One region of the Mesobacillus jeotgali genome, then DNA from elsewhere that is predicted to be linked to it. Evidence: riboswitches for the same ligand, from Rfam matches in the RefSeq annotation. Region 1 holds a riboswitch; each other region holds the start of a gene.
What was found. A riboswitch is a leader RNA that binds a small molecule or an ion and turns the genes downstream of it on or off. The one in region 1 is predicted to bind lysine.
Positions count from the first base shown of each region.

Region 2: another riboswitch for lysine. It lies ahead of FOF60_RS20755 (Na+/H+ antiporter NhaC family protein); the one in region 1 lies ahead of FOF60_RS03415 (amidohydrolase).
Region 3: another riboswitch for lysine. It lies ahead of FOF60_RS18300 (aspartate kinase); the one in region 1 lies ahead of FOF60_RS03415 (amidohydrolase).

Region 1 is NZ_CP109811.1:668,685-676,498, forward strand. Features, by position in the region: gene gntK (gluconokinase) at 1-571, opposite strand, end outside; gene FOF60_RS03400 (GntR family transcriptional regulator) at 564-1,292, opposite strand; gene FOF60_RS03405 (IS256 family transposase) at 1,800-2,975, opposite strand; gene FOF60_RS03410 (nuclease-related domain-containing protein) at 3,485-4,390, opposite strand; lysine riboswitch at 4,525-4,702, shown strand; gene FOF60_RS03415 (amidohydrolase) at 4,881-6,479, shown strand; gene FOF60_RS03420 (alanine/glycine:cation symporter family protein) at 6,688-7,814, shown strand, end outside.
Region 2 is NZ_CP109811.1:4,039,187-4,047,000, reverse strand. Features, by position in the region: gene FOF60_RS20775 (bifunctional metallophosphatase/5'-nucleotidase) at 1-216, shown strand, start outside; gene FOF60_RS20770 (YunC family protein) at 418-720, shown strand; gene FOF60_RS20765 (HD-GYP domain-containing protein) at 978-2,087, shown strand; gene yunB (sporulation protein YunB) at 2,189-2,947, shown strand; lysine riboswitch at 3,014-3,198, shown strand; gene FOF60_RS20755 (Na+/H+ antiporter NhaC family protein) at 3,343-4,929, shown strand; gene FOF60_RS20750 (sodium-dependent transporter) at 5,177-6,688, shown strand; gene FOF60_RS20745 (methionine/alanine import family NSS transporter small subunit) at 6,688-6,789, shown strand; gene FOF60_RS20740 (M23 family metallopeptidase) at 6,830-7,780, opposite strand.
Region 3 is NZ_CP109811.1:3,556,559-3,564,372, forward strand. Features, by position in the region: gene FOF60_RS18275 (acyl-CoA thioesterase) at 1-125, opposite strand, end outside; gene sdhB (succinate dehydrogenase iron-sulfur subunit) at 286-1,047, opposite strand; gene sdhA (succinate dehydrogenase flavoprotein subunit) at 1,054-2,811, opposite strand; gene FOF60_RS18290 (succinate dehydrogenase cytochrome b558 subunit) at 2,896-3,504, opposite strand; gene FOF60_RS18295 (YslB family protein) at 3,969-4,421, shown strand; gene FOF60_RS18300 (aspartate kinase) at 4,973-6,205, opposite strand; lysine riboswitch at 6,367-6,544, opposite strand; gene uvrC (excinuclease ABC subunit UvrC) at 6,614-7,814, opposite strand, start outside.

The DNA.
Region 1 (7,814 bases):
CATCCCATTCCAGCTTTTTAAGGTTCATCATCCCCATCGCTGACGCCAGCGAGTGGTCCACGACATACTGGTCAAAGAACTTTTTAAAGACAAACTCCTTGATGCCAATGTATTTTTTCGCTTTCGCAGCAATTTCAGGCCGCTCGTTCACAATCCAGGCGATCTTGCTTAAAGGAGACATCGGATGGATCGGTGTTCCAGTGCGCTTGTATATTTCGTGTCCATTTAATTCTGTTTTAATTTTATGCGCCCAAGCTTCACTGCGGTTATCCGCCCATGTGATGCAAGGTGTAAGAGGCTCATCATTTTCATCAATGGCAATGACGCTATGCATCGCGCTGCTGAATGAAATGAATGCCAGCTTTTTGTGCTGATTGTGTTTCATGATTTTCGTGACGGCAGTCAGGACCGCCATATAAATTTCTTCAGGATCTTGCTCGGCTGTGGAAATATCCGGTGTATAAAGCGGGTAGCCAATGTTCTCCTGCTGGATGACTTCACCCTTCTCGCTGAAAAGCACAGCCTTGGTACTAGTTGTACCAATGTCGACCCCTAGCATATATTCAGTCACTTTTCTCCACTCCCTTGGAAAGCGTTTGTTGCGATATCCAAAGGTCGTCTACTTTACCTTGAACATCATCAAAATTTTGGTGTAAGGATTTAATCATCAGGTCGCGATTCTTCGTTTTGATGGCTTCAATATAAAGCTCATGATTTTCGATGATGCGGTCGAAGTCCTCGTATTTTTCTTCGATTCTTGCCCGCATCGATAACAAGATGAAAGCTTCCATCACAGGCTTCGTGTTATCCCAGATCATTCTGATGTAGGAATGGTCGATAGCCCGGATGATCGTTTCATGGAAAAGTACATCCTGCAGGCTGAATTCGTCGGCATCTCTGTACTTGATGGCGATTTTCATCATTTCGAGAATTTTGCTCAATTCAACTACTAGGTTGGTTGTATCTATTTTGATAAGTCGTTCAAAAACGAATGATTCAATCAATAAGCGGACATCGTAAATCTCTTCGATATCTTTTTCTGTGAGGCCGATGACCACGGCACCCATTCTTTCCAGGCGGATCAGGTTTTCTGCTGAGAGAATTTTAAGCGCTTCACGAATGGGTGAGCGACTCACGTTAAAATCTGCTGCCAGTTTATTTTCCGATAGGATGGCACCGCTTTCAATTAGTCCCGAAATGATTTGCATCCGCAGTTCACTCGCAACACGGTCACCAGTAGAGGCCTTAGAAAGCCATTTTTGGGGATAAAGAAATTCGCTTTTTTTCGTCATTTCCTCACCTTCCTAGTTAATCAAGTATACTTGTATACAAGTATTATAAAACGAATCTTAAAAATTGCAAGCGTTTTCTATGATGATTATTTTGGCAAATTCTTTTGTAGTTATTCGGGGATGGGGGGATTTTACTGGTGGGAGGAAGTGAAGTATAGGAGGAGTATGTGCCCGTGAAAGAGGAAATCGAGAGAGCACGGTCACAAGAAGGTTGAACTTGTGCCCGTGAAAAAGGAAATCGAGAGAGCACGGTCACAAGAAGGGTGAGCTAGTGCCCGTGAAAGAGGAAATCGAGAGAGCACGGTCACAAGAAGGGTGAGCTAGAGTCAAGTCCTGGTTATTGTGTAAAATCAACGGCAAATGTTCTCAACCAAACCCTTTCATTTTTTTGCGAAGCTTCCATGGTTTCTTTTCTTCATCTCCGGGTAGGGATGTCAAATGGTTTTCAATTTGATATCCCTTCCCGGAGATGTAATCATCCATGATGGAAGTGGAGCTGAAAATGCGCTAATATACCCGACCCATTAAAGATTTCCTCTTTGTGTAGTCTGACACATGGTAATGCATCAGAACGGCACCAACCAAACGGTACGCAGATTGGGAATTAGGGAAAATACGGATCACTCTTTCCCTCCTGCGAACCTCCTGGTTCAGCCGTTCCAATGAGTTGGTGCTTCGGATATGGATACGAATGTTTTCAGGAAAATTCATATATTGTATGGTATCTTCGAAACCTTCATCCAAGATGGCAAGCGCTTTTCCAAACCTTGCCTCATTACTAAAACGGTTCATCAATTCATCTTTGAACCGGCGTACGTCATCAATCGTAACTGCTTCAAATACTCGCTTTATCATCATGCGGATTTCAGCTGAATCCTTTTTGGGCAACTTTTCAATGATATTTCGTTTGAAATGGACATTGCATCTTTGCCAGGCAGCGCCTATAAATTCACGTTGGATGGCTTTCTGCAGTCCTTGGTGGGCATCTGAAATTATAAGTTTGGGTGATTGGAGGCCGCGTGATTTAAGCTGTTGGAAAAAACGGCTCCAGCTTTCAAAACTTTCCGCATGGTCAACACTTAGGCCAAGGATTTCACGTGTATGATTCTCTGTAATGGCTGTCGTAATATAAACAGCTTTAGATACGACTCGATTGTGCTCACGCACCTTTATATACATGGCATCTGCGAAAACGTAAGGGTAGTAGGTAGTATTTAATGGTCGTCCAGCCCATTCATTCACAATAGGATCAAGCTTCTGTGTAAGGGATGAAACAAAGGACTTGGACACATTCTTACCACAGAGTTGTTCCACGATGTTGGTCACTTTCCGCGTCGAAACACCATTGACAACCATCTCCAACATGGAAAGGACCAGGGCCTGATCACACCGGGCATACTTTTCGAAAACGGTGGTTGAGAATTCGCCATTACGCGTCCGTGGAACCTTTAGGGCTATATTTCCGATACTCATCAACAGTTCTCGTTCATAGTAACCGTTCCGGTAGTCACGGCGTTCGACAGCACGTTCATAAGGGGCAGCCTTTAAATAGTCGTCTCTTTCCTTTTCCATAAACTCATTTAATACCAACACAACGGCTGATTTAATGACCATATCAAGGTTGGAATTTACAATGGCTTCTTTTAAAACATCAACATTCAGGTTAAACTGTACTTGAGTCATTTATATTCCTCTTTTCACTTGTTTATCGTGGTTGAAAACAGTGTTGCCAAGAGTGAATAAAATGACTCTTTCTTTTTACACAATTATACGGACTTAATCTGAGCTAGTGCCCGTGAAAGAGGAAATCGATAGAGCACGGTCACAAGAAGGGTGACCTAGTGCCCGTGAAAGAGGAAATCGATAGAGCACGGTCACAAGAAGGGTGAACTAGTGCCCGTGAAAAAGGAAATCGAGAGAGCACGGTCACAAGAAGGGTGAACTAGTGCCCGTGAAAGAGGAAATTTAGAGAACACGGTCACAAGAAGGGTGAACTAGTGCCCGTGAAAGAGGAAATCGAGAGAGCACGGTCACAAGAAGGGTGGACTTGTGCCCGTGAAAAAGGAAATTTAGAGAGCACGGTCACAAGAAGGGTGAACTAGTGCCCGTGAAAAAGGAAATCCCAAGAGCACGGTCACAAAAGATTGGAGCATGAAAAAAAGAGGAGGAATCCCCCTCTTCTTCACATCTTATTACTCGTAAAAAGTAGAGCTGCCCTCCCCTTGAACGAGAAAATTGTGCTTCAAGACTCTTCGGATGGTTTTTGGGGAAAAGATTCCATTCACCCATTCATAAATTATTGATGTGGTTACCTTTTGTTCTGGGAAGAGCAATTGATAGGTTACAATCGTCCGCAAGACAGCAGAATCAATTGTTTCCTTAGAATTACAATGACTACAGTAGAAGTTATAACGGTTGTAACTCTCCATCAACTCCCCGCACTCTCTACAAACAACCCCCTTCCTCAACATACTAAAATCATAACTCGACACTCTTGAGTAAGGTGATTTCTTAATATGCAGGGACAATAGGGCTTCAGCTAATTTGGTATGTTTGGTATTCAGCTTAGATGAGACTCGATTCATATTTTTCATAAAGCGATTCAACTGGTTTGGTAAAATAATGGGTGATTTTAATGGTGCCTGCAGAAGGGCGAATTCAGGGTTAATGAACACGAGGTGAGGATCAAGAGGAATGTAGAAGCCAAGTTCCTTAAGCAGTTGTTTTAATAGTGATTCAGCGCGACTTAGTTGGTGGAGAGGGTTTTTGATTTCTTTGCCGGCGGCAGTCTTAAATTTGTCTCCGTCGAGATAATAGTCTCCTTCAAGATTTTTCACTTCAAAAAGGTGTAGCCGGTCCTGGGTGATCACGAAGGAGTCGATTTGAAAAAGGGTGCCATTCACTTCCAGCAGCAGGTCGTTGATAATGATACTCTCAACTTGGTAACCCTTAAACCAGTGGTCGAATTGCACTTCACCTTCATAGCCTTTTTCCAGTGTTCGCAGGTTTTGCGCATCTTTCTCTTCCAGTTCCATTCTTGGTTTCAGGGCTTGCAACAATTGTAATTCTTCTGGTTTCGTTCTTTCTTTTAATATCATATTCCACTTCCTTTCTTCTTTATTTTAAAAAATGCCCGGAAGAAAAACTGTGAACATTTTCCAACATTTTAGAATCTTGATTTAACTAAAACATTCTGATAGTATTAACCTAATTTCATAAGATCTTATCAGATCGGTGAGGTAGAGGAGCGAATAACAAGAGTAATCCATCGGAGTATGACATCGTTGATGGTGGATGAAAGGGTTGTTTGCCGAAGCGTGGCCAGGGTCAAACTGGTTACTGCTGGGATGCTTCCTAAATAAGGAGCAGACTGTCATGCTTGTTTTTGTGCATGGAGAACTACTGATCGAAATGGAGGATAACGTATATTGTAAAAAGCAATGATAGGTTATTTTCTATCATTGCTTTTTGGCATGCTAGAGCTTTCTGCTATCCCCTTCAATCAAACTCCTTTTGCATACGTCCGTATGCGCACTTCGAACATTTTTCAAGCATGATCTGTCTCACTTTTAACCAAAGGAGAGAATCATCTTGAGAACCATCTACACTAACGGAACGATCTACACATTCAATTCACGCAAACCTATTGTTCAGGCGGTCGTCATCGAACATGGCCGTTTCATCGATATGGGAACTTCAGCTGATATGGTGCTGCAATGGGGCAGCAACGCGCAAATCATCGACCTGGAGGGAAAGACTGCTACTCCAGGCTTGATTGACAGCCACCTTCACTTATCCATCATGGCCGACAGTTTCATAAATTTGGATTTTGTCGGAGTCACTTCCAAGCACCACATGCTCGCTAAAATTCAGGAAAAAGCCAGTCAGCTTAAGCCTGGTGAATGGATTGTCGGCAGCAGCTGGGATGAGAACCTTTTTACCGATGGAGGCATTCCGACGATTGCAGAGCTGGATTATGTTGCTCCAGCAAACCCGTTGTTTTTAACAAGGACGTGCTTGCACGCGACGCTGGTTAACAGCAAGGCGCTGGAAGTTAGTGGCTATCATCCGTCGGTTTCGGTTCCGGATGGCGGAACAGTAGTCCTCGATGAAATAACAAAACAGCCGACCGGCCTGTTTCTCGAGTCAGCGGCGAATCTGGTTAGGGCCTACATCCCTGAGCGCTCGTACGACGACTGGAAAAACGCGATGCGCGAGACAATGCATTTTGCGATGAGCAAGGGGCTGACGAGCGTCCATACGAATGACCCGCTCTATCTTGGCGGCCTTGAAATGACATGGAATATTTTCAATGAGCTGCTGAACGGGGAACAGGTGGGCTTGCGCAGTAACCTGCTGATTAACCATGAGTTTTTACCAAACCTAAAAGAAGCAGGAATGTACACGGGCTATGGCAATGATACTTTGAACATCGGCGCTGTTAAAATTTTTGCTGACGGAGCGTTCGGAAGAAGGACTGCGCTGCTCTCAGAGGAATATAGCGACGCACCGGGCCATTACGGTGATGCGATGTATGACCAGGAGCAGATGTACGAAATCGTCCGTGGTGCAAGAGAATTGGACATGCCGATTGCGGTGCATACAATTGGCGACAAAGCTCTCGAAAATATGCTGGACGTGCTCGACCAATTCCCTGCAGCGGCGTATCGCGACAGGTTGATCCATGCACAGGTTTTACGGGAGGAACTGATTCCTCGCCTGAAATCCCCAAGCCGGATTGCCGATATCCAGCCGCGCTTTATCGCGAGTGATTTCCCATGGGTGCAGGAGCGCCTTGGCGAAAAGCGGATCAAGCTATCGTACGCATGGAAAACGCTGATGGAGGCTGGTGTCATTTGCGCTGGCGGCTCAGACTCTCCGGTTGAGCCGGTGGATCCAATCCTCGGAATCCACGCAGCCGTGACACGCAAAAAGCCGGGTGAAAAACATGAAGGCTATGTGCCAGAACAGAAGCTGTCGATGGTGGAGGCATTCCGCCTGTTCACCGAGCTGGGTGCGTATCCAACAAACGAAGAGACGATAAAAGGGACGATTGCACGCGGCAAACTTGCCGATATGACGGTTTTCTCCGCCAATCCATTTGAAATGGCAGATCCGGATGAACTTTTAGCGATGGACATCGAAATGACGATCATCGGCGGGGAGATTAAGTATCGGAAGAACTAAAAGGGCGGTATTCAAAAGGAGGCTGTTTTCGCAGCTTTTCAAACACCGGATATATGGAAATATCGGGCCGAACACCGCATTCTTGCAGGTTTTTTTCGAACGGGCATTCCTAGAGGTTACGGCTCTTTTCGAAGATGCTTCCAGGGTGTTAAAGCAACAAAGACGGCCTAGCTAAAAAAAGATCAACGAACAGCAGAGGGGAGACAGCATGGATCAAGTGTTATCAAGTTTATCAGCATTTTTATGGGGATTGCCGTTAATCCTCACAATGGTTTTTGTCGGGATTTATTTTACAATCGGAAGCGGCTTCTTTCAGTTCAGGCATTTGCCGCATATCCTGAAGGCAACCTTCAGCAGCATGTTTAAAAAGGAGAAAACAGAGGATGGGAAGAAAGGGGTCATCTCATCCTTTGAGGCGGTGTCGACTGCGATCGGAGGATCCGTTGGTGTCGCAAATATCGGAGGTGTAGCGACAGCCATTGCGGTAGGTGGACCAGGTGCCATCTTTTGGATGTGGATCACCGCCCTGCTTGGGATGATCATCAAGACGGTCGAGGTTACCCTCTCGGTTTATTACCGAAGCACGGATGAAAATGGCGACCCATACGGCGGGCCGACTTATTATATGGAAAGAGGGCTTGGGGAAGAGCGCAATTTTAAATTCTGGATTTTCCCGGCGGTCATCTTCGGATTCGGTATTTTTTCTACATTCTTTATTACGATGCAAAATTACACAATCTCTGAAGCGATCAGCTCTACGTTTGATATCGGGATGATTCCTGCATCAATCATCTTCTCGATTCTTGTCTATTTTGTCGTCTGGGGCGGCATCAAGCATATTGGAAAACTGGCGTCGAAACTTGTTCCGGCAATGGTTTTGTTTTATGTAGTAGCAGGTCTGTTCATTATCATTTCGAATATCACCCAAATGGGCGATGTATTTGCACTGATTTTTGATGGAGCCTTTGGCGGAACAGCTGCGGTTGGCGGCTTTGCCGGTGCAGCGGTGGCCCAGGTCATCCGCATGGGAATGGCCCGTTCGGTCTACAGTAATGAAGCAGGCTGGGGAACTTCTCCGATGATTCACTCGACAGCAAAGGTCGACCATCCGGTAAAACAAGGCATCTGGGGTGCTTTTGAGGTATTTATTGATACGATCATCGTGTCATCGATCACCGCGTTTACGATCATCATCACAGGCGCATGGTCCACAGGCCTGACCGGAGCTGACCTGACGCTCACAGCGTTTGAAACAGGCATCGGTTCATTTGGCCGCATTACGATTGCCCTGTCGATCCTGTTATTCGGCCTGACGACGGTGACAGGCTGGTACTC
Region 2 (7,814 bases), 1.5 Mb from region 1:
GAGTACGATGGTATCGAGTTTCAGCAAAAAGGGAATGTTCAGCAGGTTCTCATCAATGGAAAGTTAATAAACCCTAAGGAACACTATACACTGGCCATTCCTGATATGTTCACATTCGGCCGCTTCTTCCCTGAAATCCAGCGGGCTGAGGAAAAACAATACTGGCTTCCGGAATTCCTTCGCAATTTGCTGGAGTGGAAGCTGGAATCTCTTTAGGATCTTCATAGTTAGGATTTTCATAGTTGGAAAAATAAACGGAAAATTTCCGCTTAAACTCTAAGCTCTCCTTATTTCTGCTCATAGAGCGTTTTTGGCTGAGAATGCAACAAAGTTTACGAAAAGAGCCTCATCAAAATATCACGCTTTTCCCCTCTCCTTCATAGAGTGTTATTGGGATTGAAGGAAGGAGTTGTGGTCATGATCGACATGTCACCTATAGAAATAGAAGGCAGGACGTTTTTATGTATTTCTGTAAAACTGCCAAAGACAAACCTGCTTGTCGTTACAGGAGATAAAGGATATATTATGTGCGGCGCTCTGGATGTCGCACTTCTCAATGAAAAACTAAAGGGCAGGAAGGTTATTGCCGGCAGGGCGGTTGGGGTAAAAACGATTGAGGAATTGCTTGAAGCCCCGCTGGAGTCCGTTACGTATGAAGCGGAGAACCTTGGTGCAACAAAAGGTATGATCGGCAAAGAAGCATTATTGCTTATGAATTAAAAAGACAGCCTGAGCAGGCTGTCTTTTTGCGTGTATATGTGAATATATTGTGGCAATTGTTAAGAATGAATACAGCTATCCGATATATTAACTGAACTGCTTTTTTCCCAACTCGAAAAACAAAAGGTATCACCACACGAATAATTATTGTGATAGAATATAAGAAAATATTGTCGTTTTATGTAAAATTTTCTTTTTTTTCGAAAGTTATCGGCGGAATCAGCCAACACCAACTAACAGATAAAGTGGGAATAGACATGAGACTCATAGCCACCACATCGGTAGAGGAAGGGGCTTTACTCGGAAAAGCCATCTATAATGACAAGGGCCAAATCCTGCTCAATGTGGGTGCGCGGCTCGAGCGAAAGATTCTGAATCGGCTTGAAGAGTTTGGAATTGATTATATATATATCATGGATCCTGATACCGAAGATATTATCGTGAAAAATTCGATATCAGATGACCTGCGGATCAATGCGATCATGACAATTGGTGAAACGTTCAAGCAGATTCAGCTGGATTCAAAGATATCGCAAACCTTCGTACTCGAAAAATCGGCGAGAAAATTCAAGAAACTGGTTGTTGCTTTGCTTGATGAGCTGAACAGCAGCAAGGAGCTCTTAAATCTGCTTTCTGATGTATTCATTCATGACCACTATATCTTTTCACATTCTCTGAATGTAACACTCTACGCACTTGCGATTGGAATAGAAATGAAGCTGTCCCCAAAGGAACTGGAACAGCTTGGACTGGGAGCAATTTTGCATGATGTTGGGAAAATGAAGGTGCCTGAGGACATTTTAGCGAAACCAGGCAAGTTGACTGTGGAAGAGTTCCAGGTCATTAAGGCTCATGCCGAGGATGGCTTTCAGCTGCTAAGGAATATCCCGACTGTCCCGCTGATAGTCGCCCATTGTGCATATCAGCATCATGAACGGTTGAATGGTGCCGGATATCCCCGTGGATTGAAAGAGGATGAAATCCACTTATTTGGTAAAATACTTGGTGTGGCTGATGTGTTTGATGCGGTTACGTCTAATCGTGTTTATAGACCTGCCATGCTGCCCCATGAAGGACTTGAAATACTTTATTCAGGCTCAGGCAGCCTGTTTGATCCGAAAGTGGTCGACGCCTTCCGGAGGGCTGTGGCGATTTATCCGGTCGGTTTGACAGTCATCCTGAGTGATGGACGCAAGGGAGTTGTGGCCGAACAGAATCCCGGCTTGAGTGAGCGGCCTGTTGTCCGTGTACTGGAGGAAAACGGCCAAAAAATTGCACCGTATCATCTAGATTTGCAATCACATCTATCCCTGATGATTGTCAGCTGCGATACGATCATTAAATATGAATACGCTAATAATCATTAATTTAATATTGCTAGTTGAATAGTCCAAGCAGTATTAGAACAAGTTTTTAGGCTAGTTCCCCCCTTTGAAGCATACATATAGCTTTAGAGGGGGGATTTGTTTTGGCAAAATTCGGCCGGCGGCTGCCTCGGAAAGGGCCCTTGCCTTTCAGGTATGTATTCCTGCTGACATTCGTCTTTTTTTCCTTTTCAACAGCAGGAGGATTGTGGATTATAGATAAAGGGCTCGAGCCCACATTGATGAACTACGCTGAATCCCAGACAAGAAAGATTGCCACCCTGGTCATTAACAAGGCCATCAATAAAAAAATTGCCAATGGGATGGACATTGATAAAGTAATCGAGTTCGTTCCGGTGGATGGCGGCACGACCACTGTAGTGAAGTTCAATACTGAAATTATCAACAGGGTAAAAGCGGAAACGACGAACATCGTGCAAATGAACCTGAAGGAGGCAGAAAGAGGGAACCTGACCTCTCTTGAGATGCTTTCGGATGTCGAACTGGTCACCGATGAGGAGGATAGGGAAGCGGGAATCATTTATTATGTACCATTGGGCCAGGCAACAAACAACGCGCTTCTTGGTAACATGGGGCCAAGGGTGCCGGTAAAATTCAGCGCCATCGGTGATGTGACAGCTGATGTTGTGTGGGAGACAGAAGAACATGGAATCAACAATACATTGATCAATGTTTCGGTCAGGGTAAAAGTAAATGTACAGATCATCATTCCTTTCGCGACTGAAATTGCGACTGTGCAGGAAAATATTCCAATTGGCAGCTTCTACTACCCAGGAAAAGTTCCACAGTTCTACAATGGCGGCGGAGATACATCACCAGCCATCCAGCTTCCTGGAGAATAAAAACAGTTGTCAAGTTAACGATATTGTTATATTATAAAACCAATTGAATAATAAACCACATCATTCCGATGGGGTAGAGGCGCAGGATTCAATAGTAAGCTGTGTGAGGATGACAACGTTGATCACAGCTCAAAGGGGATTTTGCCGAAGCAATAATAAGGTGAGTCACACTTTTTATTGCTGGGGATACTTTGAACAAGAGTATCACTGTCATTATGGAGGAATATCCATAATGGGGAGCTACAGATCGTGATGGAGACACTAGTTGCTTACTAAGGGCAGCGATAGAATGTTCTCTATCGTTGCCCTTTTTTGTATTTTTTTAAAAGGAAGTAACTAAACTCTTTTCATGTAAAAAGTTTCCCCCTGTCAAAAACAAGGAGGAGAAAGAAAGAATGGAAAACACAATTTTTTCATTGCTGCCGCCATTAGTGGCAATCTTAATGGTAGTGATCACAAGGCGAGTGCTGTTGTCATTGGGAACAGGCATCGTCGCAGCTGCTTTTTTGCTGGCTGAATTTAATATCGCAGAAACATTTGCTATTATGTGGGACGCGGCTAAAGGAATCGTTGTCGCTGACGGGGAATTGAACACATATAGCTTGTACATCATCCTTTTCTTATTATTATTGGGTACAATCACTGCGTTCATTTCCATTTCTGGCGGTAGCCGTGCGTTTGGCGAATGGGCGATGAAGCGTGTGAAAACAAGAGTCGGAGCACAGCTTGTCGGCGCATTTTTGGGAGTTATTATTTTCATTGATGATTATTTCAATGCTCTGGCAGTTGGCCAAATCACACGTCCGATCACTGACCGACAGAAGGTTTCGCGGGCCAAACTTGCATATATTATTGATTCAACCTCAGCACCTATGTGTGTCATCTCACCAATTTCCAGCTGGGGTGCATACATTATTGCTTTGATCGGTACAATCCTTGCTGCACACGGTGTTAATGAATATAGTGCGTTCTCAGGATTCATGCAAATTGTGCCAATGAACTTCTACGCACTTGCAGCATTATCAATGGTCTTTATCGTAGCTCTTCGAAACATCGAAATCGGGCCTATGAAAAAGCATGAAGAACGTGCAATCATGGAAGGAATTGTCGTTCCACAGGACAAGCCTGTACCTGGCGAACTGAAGGATGACCTGCCTACAAGCACAAAAGGGACAGTTGGAGACCTTGTATGGCCGATTGTTGCCCTTGTCGCTGGAACAGTTGGCATGATGCTTTGGACTGGCGCAAGCGCCGTTGAAGGTGAAGTAACCATTTTCGGGGTTTTTGAAAACACAGATGTTACTAAGTCTCTCGTAACTGGCGGATTGCTTGGCCTTGCTGTAGCGTTGATTTTCTTTGTGAGACAGGCAGTTGTATTAAAAGGCGTCAATGCCAGTGTATTTGGAAAAGGAATGGTTGAGGGCATTAAATCCATGCTTCCGGCTATTTATATCTTGTTCTTCGCATGGGTCATTGTTGATTTGATTGGCAGACTTGAAACCGGCAAGTATCTTGCTGGTATTGTTGAAAGCTCGAATATCAATATTTCATTCCTGCCGTTCCTGCTATTCCTAGTAGCTGGAATCATGGCTTTCTCAACAGGAACTTCATGGGGATCATTCGGCATCCTGCTGCCAATTGCAGGGGATATTGCAGCTGCAGCTGATATCACTATGATGCTGCCAGCATTGGCAGCTGTATTGGCGGGCGCAGTTTTTGGTGACCACTGTTCACCAATTTCCGATACCACGATCCTGTCATCAACTGGGGCTGGCTCACATCACTTAGACCATGTCATGACCCAGCTTCCATACGCTTTGATTTCTGCTGCGATTTCATCTGTTGGATTCCTAATCATTGGTTTCACTGGAAGCACGCTAGGTGCACTTGCAGCTGTGGCAATTTTGCTTATTGCTTTTGCTTTCATTTTCGGAAGCAAGACAACCCAGGAAGAAGTGCTAAAAGAAAATCTTGCAGAATAATGAAAAGGCTGTCTGAAATTCAGACAGCCTTTTCATATTTTCAAGAAAGTGGGAATAGAATCCTGATTAATAGGGTTATTGGTATAGTTGGGAAAATTTTTAGGAATATTTTTATTATGACCAAAATAATATTTTGACAAGCAATTAAAAACTAGCTATACTATTCCTAGACTAAATAATCTGAAAATATAAAACTTTCTAATTCATCAATATTTTCCAGGTGATTAGAAGGCGAGGGGGATTCAAAATGGAAAATCGTCCACAGTGGGGAACAAGGGCGGGATTTATTCTTGCCGCGGTAGGATCGGCAGTAGGGTTGGGAAATATTTGGCGCTTTCCGGGAGTAGCTTATGAGAATGGCGGGGGAGCATTTTTCTTCCCATACCTATTCGCACTCTTGACAGCAGGTATTCCAATTTTGATTTTGGAATTCACAATTGGCCATAAATACCGTGGTTCAGCACCATTAAGCTACTTCAAGATGCGTAAAGGTGCCGAGTGGATTGGCTGGTGGCAGCTTGCTGTTTCATTTGTCATCTCAACTTATTATGCAGTCATTATCGCATGGGCAATGTCTTACGCTTATTTCTCGCTAAGCAAGCAATGGGGAGACGATCCGCTGACTTTCCTTGTCGGAGACTATTTAAAAGTAGTTGACGCTGGCCAGGTTGGAAGTATCGTACCAGGTGTATTCCTTCCATTGGTCATTGTATGGGTCATCACTCTTGGTATTTTGTTCAAGGGAGTAAAGAAAGGTATCGAAGTTGCGAACAAGATTTTTATTCCTGCACTTGTACTTTTATTCTTTGTGATTGTCGTTCGCGCTTTAACTCTGGATGGAGCAATCGATGGTGTCAACGCATTCTTCAAACCAGACTGGAGCCAGATCTTTAATGGTAAAGTATGGGTTGCGGCATATGGACAGATTTTCTTCTCTTTATCCATTGCTTTCGCCATCATGATCACTTACTCAAGCTATCTTCCTAAGAAATCTGATATTACAAACAACGCATTCATTACAGCTTTTGCTAACTCTTCTTTTGAGTTGCTGGCTGGTATCGGGGTATTCGCAGCATTGGGCTTCATGGCCATGCAGCAGGGAGCTCCAATCGATGAAGTGGTAAGCAAAGGTGTCATCCTTGCATTTGCGGTATTCCCGCAAATCATTAATGAATTGCCTGCATTCAGTGCAGCGTTCGGAGTATTGTTCTTCGTCAGTTTGACTCTGGCAGGACTTTCTTCATTGATTTCAATCGTAGAGACTTATGTTGCTGGTGTTCAGGACAAATTCAATGTTTCCCGTACAAAGGCAGTGGCAATCGGCGGCGGTTTGTCTGCTTTGATCTCCATCCTGTTCGCTACACAGGGCGGCTTGAATTTCCTTGATACAACGGATGCATTCATCAATAACTATGGTGTCGCTCTTGCTGGTCTTGTAGAAGTAGTCTTCATTGTATGGGTAGCAAAGGAACTGACTAACCTGCAAAACCACGCTGATGCCATCTCTGATATCCGCCTTGGAAGCTGGTGGGTCATTTCTTTGAAATACATCACTCCAGTAGTACTGGGTATCATGATGGTCATGAATATCATGACAGATATTAAAACGAGCTATGGCGGTTATCCGGTCATGTTCAACGTCTACTTCGGCTGGTTGGTCGCAATCGGTGCGATTTTAGTCGGATTCATTTTCGCAAAAGCAAAGAAGTGGGATGCAGCACTTTATGAAATTCCACAAGACAAGGGGGTTTCTAAATAATGGATGCTAGCGCATTAGCAATGATGGTTGTGGGTATGGTTATTATTTGGGGAGGACTTGCAGCAAGTGTTTTGTATGCTGTCAAGAAAGCCCGTTCATAAAAAAGAAAGGCCAACCGGAATGGTTGGCCTTTTTGAATGCTTATTTTTTCTTGAGCCTCGCCCTTTCCTGCCTGGCCCATGATTTTAGATGCGGGTATGGGTCAAAGGACCATTCAGTATACCCATTGTCCTTGTACATGCCATAATGCAGGTGAGGTGGGAATTTCCCGCTTGTTCCTGGAGGGCCATAGCCCGAGCTTCCGACACCTCCAATGACTGTGCCTGGTTCGACGATCTGTCCGACCTTTAGGTCCTTGGCGAAGCCGCTCAGGTGGGCAAAATAATGGTAAGTATTATTGATATCGCGGATTCCGACACGCCATCCGCCATACTTGTTCCAGCCTTTCATTTCCACAATGCCATATCCTGTCGCGCGTACAGGTACTCCATAGCCGGCAAAAATATCTGTTCCTTCATGGATCCTTCTGCCACCCCAGCCGCGAGCGTCGCCCCAGGTATTGTTGTAACTGTGGTTGCTCCTTAGTGGCATAGGAAAGACATGAGTATCAAGGTCTAAACGCCCAAAGTGCTTGTAAATCATCGCTTTGCCAACGATGATCCCAACCGTTTTATCACGCTTATAGTAGTTCCACAGCCCAATTTTTAAGTTTTCATGGTCTGTACCATATGAAAGCAAGTATTGGGCGAAAGCCTGGAGTACGTCCTCGTCATCCTTTAAACTTGCTTTGCCATCACCATTCCCATCGAAACCAATTCCATTGAAAAACTGTATGGAAACTGGATTTTCATCTTCAAGATTTGGGTTCAGGAGTCCTGCCCACTCTTCGGGTTTGAAATAAACCCCGGCAACTCCTTCCGCTTTGGGTAAATCTTTTCTTGCCTGGCGGACATTCCGCTCATATTGGTCTACCGCAGCAATATAGTACCAGGGAATCTGGCTGACCGCTTCAACTTTTGTATAAAGCTCCATTCTTTTTTTGTAAACATCTTCTTGACCCTGCTCGGCTGCATTTGCACCTTCATTTAACAGGACCGGGGAAAGTAAAAAAAGAACGATGACTGCT
Region 3 (7,814 bases), 1.9 Mb from region 1:
AACGGAACTGTGTTGTTTAAATGCCCAAACATATCAGTTTCCGAAAACCGAACCTTCACCTGATAAAAAAATTCAAACTCCTCTTCCCAGCTTACAATCTCGTTAATGTATTCCATCTTTTTCATGCTGTAACCTCCCAAAAACTGAATGAACATTCATTCTTTTCTTTATTATAAATATATTTAGTCATTTTGGGAATAAAAAAGGCTAAAACAAAAACCAACACAGGAATATTATAGCTGTAAAAGAAAAAACCTCCCTTTCCGAAGAAAAGGAGGCTGGATTTTAAACTTGATCGCTTCCGAAGAAGTTCTTGAATGACTGGAATGTTGTATCACGGTTCAAGGCAGCGATTGATGTTGTCAATGGAATTCCTTTAGGGCAAGACTGAACGCAGTTCTGTGAGTTACCGCAGTTCGCAAGTCCGCCGTCTCCCATGATTGTTTCAAGACGCTCGCCTTTGTTCAAAGCACCTGTTGGGTGTGCGTTGAAGAGACGAACCTGTGATAATGGCTGAGGCCCAATGAAATCTGACTTGTCGTTTACGTTAGGGCAAGCCTCAAGGCAAACGCCGCAAGTCATACACTTGGAAAGTTCATAAGCCCACTGACGCTTTTTCTCTGGCATACGCGGACCAGGTCCAAGATCGTAAGTACCATCGATTGGAACCCATGCCTTTACGCGCTTCAAAGAATCGAACATGCGGCTGCGGTCAACCTGAAGGTCACGGACAACCGGGAATGTTCTCATAGGCTCAAGCCTGATTGGCTGCTCAAGCTGGTCAACGAGCGCAGAGCATGACTGGCGCGGGCGGCCATTGATGACCATAGAACACGCACCACAAACCTCTTCAAGGCAGTTCATATCCCAGGAAATTGGGGTAGTGGCTTCACCTTTTGTATTTACAGGATTACGACGAATTTCCATTAGTGCAGAAATCACGTTCATATTTGGACGGTAATCAAGTTCGAACTCTTCCTGATAAGGGGCTGAATCAGGAGTATCCTGGCGGCTGATGATAAAACGGACAGTTTTTTTCTCTGACATGCTCTATTACTCCCCTTTCTTCTTAGAATAATCGCGCTTACGCGGCTGGATTAATGATGTATCAACATCTTCATAATGGAATGCTGGCGCAGAGTTTGCATCAACAAACTTCGCCATAGTTGTCTTCAAGAAATCCTCGTCATTACGATCAGGGAATTCTGGTTTATAGTGAGCCCCACGGCTTTCATTTCGGTTATAAGCACCGATTGTGATAACACGTGCAAGCTGAAGCATGTTTTGAAGCTGACGTGTGAACACAGCACCCTGGTTGCTCCATTTTGCCGTATCGTTAATATTGATATTCTTATAGCGCTCCATTAACTCGACGATCTTTTCGTCTGTTTTCTGAAGTCTATCATTGTAGCGAACAACGGTTACATTGTCCGTCATCCACTCACCAAGCTCTTTGTGAAGGACATATGCATTCTCTGTTCCATCCATGGACATAACATTGTCCCACTTCTCCTGCTCCATCTTGACAGCATCATCGAAAAGTGCTGAAGAAATAGCATCTGAGCTCTTTTCTAGGCCGTTGATGTAACGGATTGCGTTTGGACCTGCAACCATACCGCCGTAGATTGCTGACAATAACGAGTTGGCACCAAGACGGTTCGCACCGTGCTGAGAATAATCTACCTCACCCGCAGCAAACAGGCCTGGAATATTTGTCATCTGATCATAGTCAACCCAAAGTCCGCCCATAGAATAGTGAACGGCAGGGAATATTTTCATAGGAACTTTTCTTGGGTCATCGCCCATGAATTTCTCATAGATTTCGATGATACCGCCAAGCTTGATATCAAGCTCTTTTGGATCCTTGTGTGATAGATCGAGGTAAACCATGTTCTCGCCGTTGATGCCAAGCTTCTGGCTTACGCATACGTCAAAGATTTCACGTGTCGCGATGTCACGCGGCACAAGGTTTCCATAAGCTGGATACTTCTCTTCAAGGAAGTACCATGGCTTGCCATCCTTGTACGTCCATACTCGTCCACCTTCTCCACGGGCAGATTCACTCATCAGGCGGAGTTTGTCATCTCCCGGGATTGCAGTAGGGTGAATCTGGATGAATTCCCCGTTAGCGTAATAACCACCCTGCTGATAAACGATCGCAGCAGCAGAACCAGTATTGATAACTGAGTTCGTTGTTTTACCGAAGATGATACCAGGACCACCAGTTGCCATAATGACAGCATCAGCAGCAAATGATTTGATTTCCATTGAAGTCAGGTTCTGTGCTACGACTCCGCGGCACACACCTTCCTCATCCTTAATTATTCCGAGGAATTCCCATCCTTCATACTTTGTGACCAAACCAGCCACTTCATGGCGGCGAACCTGCTCATCCAAAGCGTATAGAAGCTGCTGTCCAGTTGTCGCACCCGCAAATGCTGTACGGTGGTGCTGCGTGCCTCCAAAGCGGCGGAAATCAAGCAGGCCTTCCGGTGTACGGTTGAACATTACACCCATACGGTCAAGAAGGTGAATGATTCCAGGCGCTGCTTCAGCCATCGCTTTAACTGGCGGCTGGTTCGCAAGGAAGTCACCGCCGTAAACTGTATCATCAAAGTGCTCCCATGGAGAGTCACCTTCACCTTTAGTATTTACTGCACCGTTGATTCCGCCCTGTGCACATACAGAGTGGGAACGTTTTACCGGCACAAGAGAAAACAGTTCAACAGGAGTTCCTGTTTCTGCAACTTTTATTGTAGCCATTAAGCCAGCCAAACCGCCGCCGACTACGATCACCTTACCTTTACTCATCGTGACTCACTCCCTTAAATCCATGTCTGTCTTTCATATCCGATTAAAAGTAAATCTTTTTAGCAAATAGTCCTGAAAAAGGCCTTATACAAATGCTAGGATTGCGCGGACACCTACGATGGAAAGCGCAATGAAAACTCCGATAGTGACGTAAGTAGAAATCACTTGAGAACGTGGTGTTACAGTGATTCCCCAGCTCACGAAGAATGACCATAATCCGTTCGCAAAGTGGAAAGTTGTAGAGATGACACCAATTAAATAGAACCAAAGCATGAATGGAGATGAAAGGATCGTCTCCATCATCTGGAAGTTAACTTCTGCACCAAATGCTGCGGCAATACGAGTTTCCCATACATGCCAAGCTACGAAAATCAAAGTAATCACACCTGACACACGCTGAAGCATGAACATCCAGTTTCTGAAATAGCCATATTGGCCTATATTGTTTTTAGCCGTAAAAGCAATATAAAGACCGTAAATTGCATGGAATAATAACGGTAAGAAGATAATGAAAATTTCTAAAAAGTACCTGAAAGGCAATTGCTCCATAAAATGTGCTGCGTTATTGAATGATTCTTCTCCCCCTGTAGCAAAATGGTTGACTACAAGGTGCTGCATAAGGAAAAGACCTACTGGAATGACACCCAGCAAAGAATGCAGCCTCCGCCAATAAAACTCTTGTCTACCTGCCATAAGTATACCCCCCTGAAATTTGGCCGTGATGTCCGGTTTCTCTCCCCAACCCTATTAATCTAACAGATTGATCCAACCTAACATCAAAAAATAAGCATTTCTTACAATTATGTGACATGTCCATTTTACTCCCATCATAATAGAGCGTCAAGAAAACGGATACATAAAAATGCTTATATAAATAAAATTTTTAAAATATATTGATATTGTAAAAATCCCACTTTCTAATTATTCCAACGCGTTAAAGAGTATATTAAAATAATACTATTGCCTGTTGGATATGACTGATAAAATTTTCCCTATCCAATAATTTTTGAATAACGAAGTATCGGGTATGGTATAAACATGGAAAAATCTTATAGAATTTCTTATGCCATGCAAAATTTAACAACTTTTTAATTTTATGAATATGGTTGTTTTCACGGCAAATTGTTTATAATAGAGTGATAGAAAGAGGGGAGAACATGAGTGAAATAACTACTTCAGAGCAAAAAACAGAGAGCGAGCCACTGGCCGTCACTGCGTTTGGATATGAATTGGTCAGGGAAGTCCTCCTGCCGGAATTGCTCGGCAAAGATACACCAGAAATCCTGTATTGGGCCGGAAAACGCCTCGCCCGGAAATATCCTTTATCAACCCTTGACGAAACCTTCCGCTTCTTCCATGATGCCGGCTGGGGTGCATTAACCATTAAAGAAGAATCCCGAAGAGAAATGGTGCTTGAACTTAGCAGCGAGCTAATTTCCTCACGATTGAAAAATAACCCCAATTCCACTTTCCAGCTAGAAGCCGGTTTCATTGCCCAGCAAATGGAACAACAGAAAAAAGTAACAGTCGAAGCCTTCGAACACCCAAATAAAAAATCATCGAAAATCCTGTTTACGGTCAAATGGGATAAGAGTGATCTGATTGAATGATTGAGGAAATCAGCATCACTTTTAACATGATAGGATGGGTTACTGCGCCCGGATTTACCCGGGGCGCAGTAACCCTTTTATTTTTTTAACTAGTAATTGAGTGACCCAGGGTTCAGTCTCAAATTTCCCTTTTATGTTACCCATTTATCTCTCATCCCTAGTTCGGTCACAAGTTCCCCTTTCTTGTGACCGTGAGCTCTCGCTTTTTCCTTTCACGGGCACAAGTTTCACTTTCTTGTGACCGTGAGCTCTCGCTTTTCTCTTTCACGGTCACAAGTTTCACTTTCTTGTGACCGTGAACTCCCGATTTTTCTTTTCACGGGCACAAGTTCCTCTCTTTTGTGACCGTGAACTCCCGTTTTCTCTTTTCACGGTCACAAGTTTCCCTTTCTTGTGACCGGCAGCTCCCGTCTTTTCTTTTCACGGGCACAGGTTTCCCTCCTGCCCCCTTGGTCACCAGGCGGCACTTGGACCTGCACGCCCACCACCCTTGCACCTGGACAAAAAGCTTCCCCAATTTTACAACCAGGAAAGCTTCTTAACCGACTCTCTTAATTCGTCTTAACTGCTTCGGAGTATAGCTCAAATGCTTCATGCAATGATTCTACTGCGTTTACCATTTGTTTTTCATCAACTACAGTAGAGACTTTGATTTCGGATGTGCTTACCATCTTTACCTGGATTCCGTGTCCTTCAAGGACTTCGAACATTTTGGCAGCTACACCAGGGTTTGAAACCATTCCCGAACCTACAATCGACACCTTTGCAAGGCCGGTTTCGGATTCCACCGCCTGATAGTTCAATGCTTCTTTATTTCTTTCCAATACGTCCAGTGCCTCCGGGAGGTCGTTACTCTTAATGGAGAACGAGATATTCGCTAATCCCGCTTCTGTACGGCTCTGGACAATGATGTCGACATTGATGTGGTTCTGTGCCAGTGTTGTGAATATAGTTGAAAGTCCTTTTAATGAAGTGCTAACTCCTAGGACTGATACTCTCGTGATTTGGTCTTCAAACGCTACTCCGCGTACGATTAAATTCTGTTCCATTTCATTCTCCTCCTCGATGATCGTGCCTCTTTCTTTTTCCATGCTGGATCTTACTTCAAGCGGCAATCCATAGTTTTTCGCGAATTCCACCGCACGCGGGTGCAGCACGCCTGCCCCCAGATTGGCCAGCTCTAACATTTCATCATAGGAAACGCTAAGCAATTTCCTCGCGCTCTTCACATATCTTGGATCGGTCGTGAACACACCGGTCACATCGGTATAGATATCGCATTTATCAGCCTTCAGAGCCGCCGCAAGGGCTACTGCCGTGGTATCTGAGCCGCCGCGGCCAAGTGTGGTGATTTCACCATCATCCGTAACTCCCTGGAATCCCGCGACAATGACAACCTTGCCACTCTCTAAATCTCTGGCAATCCTGTCGGTCTCGATATCAACAATCCTGGCGTTCCCATGGACAGGTTCAGTTTTGATCCCTGCCTGCCAGCCTGTATAGGAAACCGCATCAATGCCATTTTGCGCTAATGCCATTGAAAAAAGTGCGATCGTAATTTGCTCACCTGTTGTCAACAGCATATCCATCTCTCTTTTTGATGGCGCGCTGGAAATATCATTCGCCATGTCGACAAGATGGTCTGTCGTCTTGCCCATTGCTGATACAACAACGACCACATTATTGCCGTTCTGCAGTTCTTCCGCTGTCCTGCTGGCAGCGTTCCTGATCCTTTCGACATTGCCAACCGATGTTCCGCCAAATTTCTGTACAATCAATCCCATAAGTTTCCCCTACCTTTTCATTCTGTATTTTTGCCTCTAATAGAGTTTCATGGCCAAGCCGCATATGTATTTTTCCCGATCCTTCTTTAAAAAAGTTCCAGAAAACAGAAAAAGCAATGGAAGTGGCTCCCATTGCTTGATAAACGTGTATATACGCTGCAACATGAGATAGCACTCCAAGATGGCAATCTTGACAATCCAGCGTTTATTCAACGAAGGACCAGCGAGAAAATCGATAGGCATTTCCCCACTTCGGCGAACATCCCCTTTCAAAGTCCATCCTCGAATCCTACAATTCTCCTGACTTTTACTCTTGAAGCTCGCACCTCTATCTTCACTTTAATGCTCTAAAGTGATAGCTATATGAAATTTTTCTCATTATAGCATACCTAAAAATAGAATGCTACCTTAATCCTGTAATTTCTGAAATAGCTCCTCTGCCACATTTGCCGGCAGGCCGGCAGCGTTCAACTCTTCCACAGAGGCGTCCCTCATTTTTTTCACCGAACCGAAATGCTTCAACAGGGCCTTCTTGCGCTTTTCGCCAATGCCTGGAATATCATCGAGGAGTGACTGAAAAGCGCTTTTGCCTCTTAGCTGGCGGTGGAAGGTAATCGCGAACCGGTGGACCTCATCCTGGATTCTTTGCAGCAGGTAAAACTCCTGGCTGTTACGCTCCAGTTCGATCACCTGCAGCGGATTACCGTAAAGCAGCTGGGAGGTCCTGTGCTTGTCATCCTTCGCCAGACCGGCAATCGGGATATCAAGTCCCAATTCATTTTCAAGTACATCACGCGCGGACTCGATATGTCCTTTTCCGCCATCGATGATGATCAAATCCGGCAGCGGCAATCCCTCTTTCAGGACACGTGTATACCTGCGCCTGACAACTTCCCTCATGGATTCATAGTCATCCGGACCTTTGACTGATTTAATTTTATATTTGCGGTATTCCCTTTTTTCAGGCTTGCCGTCGATAAAAACAATCATCGCTGATACCGGATCGGTTCCCTGAATGTTCGAGTTATCGAAGGACTCAATCCGATGAGGGGTGTAAATGCCCATTTGCTTGCCAAGGTTTTCAACAGCCTTGATGGTCCGTTCCTCATCACGCTCGATTAGTGAAAACTTTTCTTTCAGGGCGATACCCGCGTTCTTGGACGCCAGGTGGACTAGTTCCTTCTTCTTCCCGCGCTGCGGCTTTAGGACTTTCACTTCAAGCAGACCCTCTGCCAATTCCAGGTCCACTCCCTCAGGTACCAGTACTTCCTTCGGCTTGAAATGCTCATTTTTCGAATAAAATTGCCCCAGGTATGTGAGGATATCTTCTTCAGGTTCATTGTGGATCGGAAACATTGAAACTTCCCGTTCAATCAACTTTCCCTGACGGATAAAGAAGACCTGAACACACATCCAGCCCTTGTCGACCGCATAGCCGAATACATCGCGGTCGGTAAAGTCCGTCGTCGTCATCTTCTGCTTTTCCATCGTTGCCTCTATATGGGCGATCTTGTCGCGAAATTCCTTCGCTCGTTCAAAATCCAATTCCTCGGCAGCTGCAGCCATTTTAGCCGTCAAATCTTCCTTGATTTCCTTATAGCCCCCATTG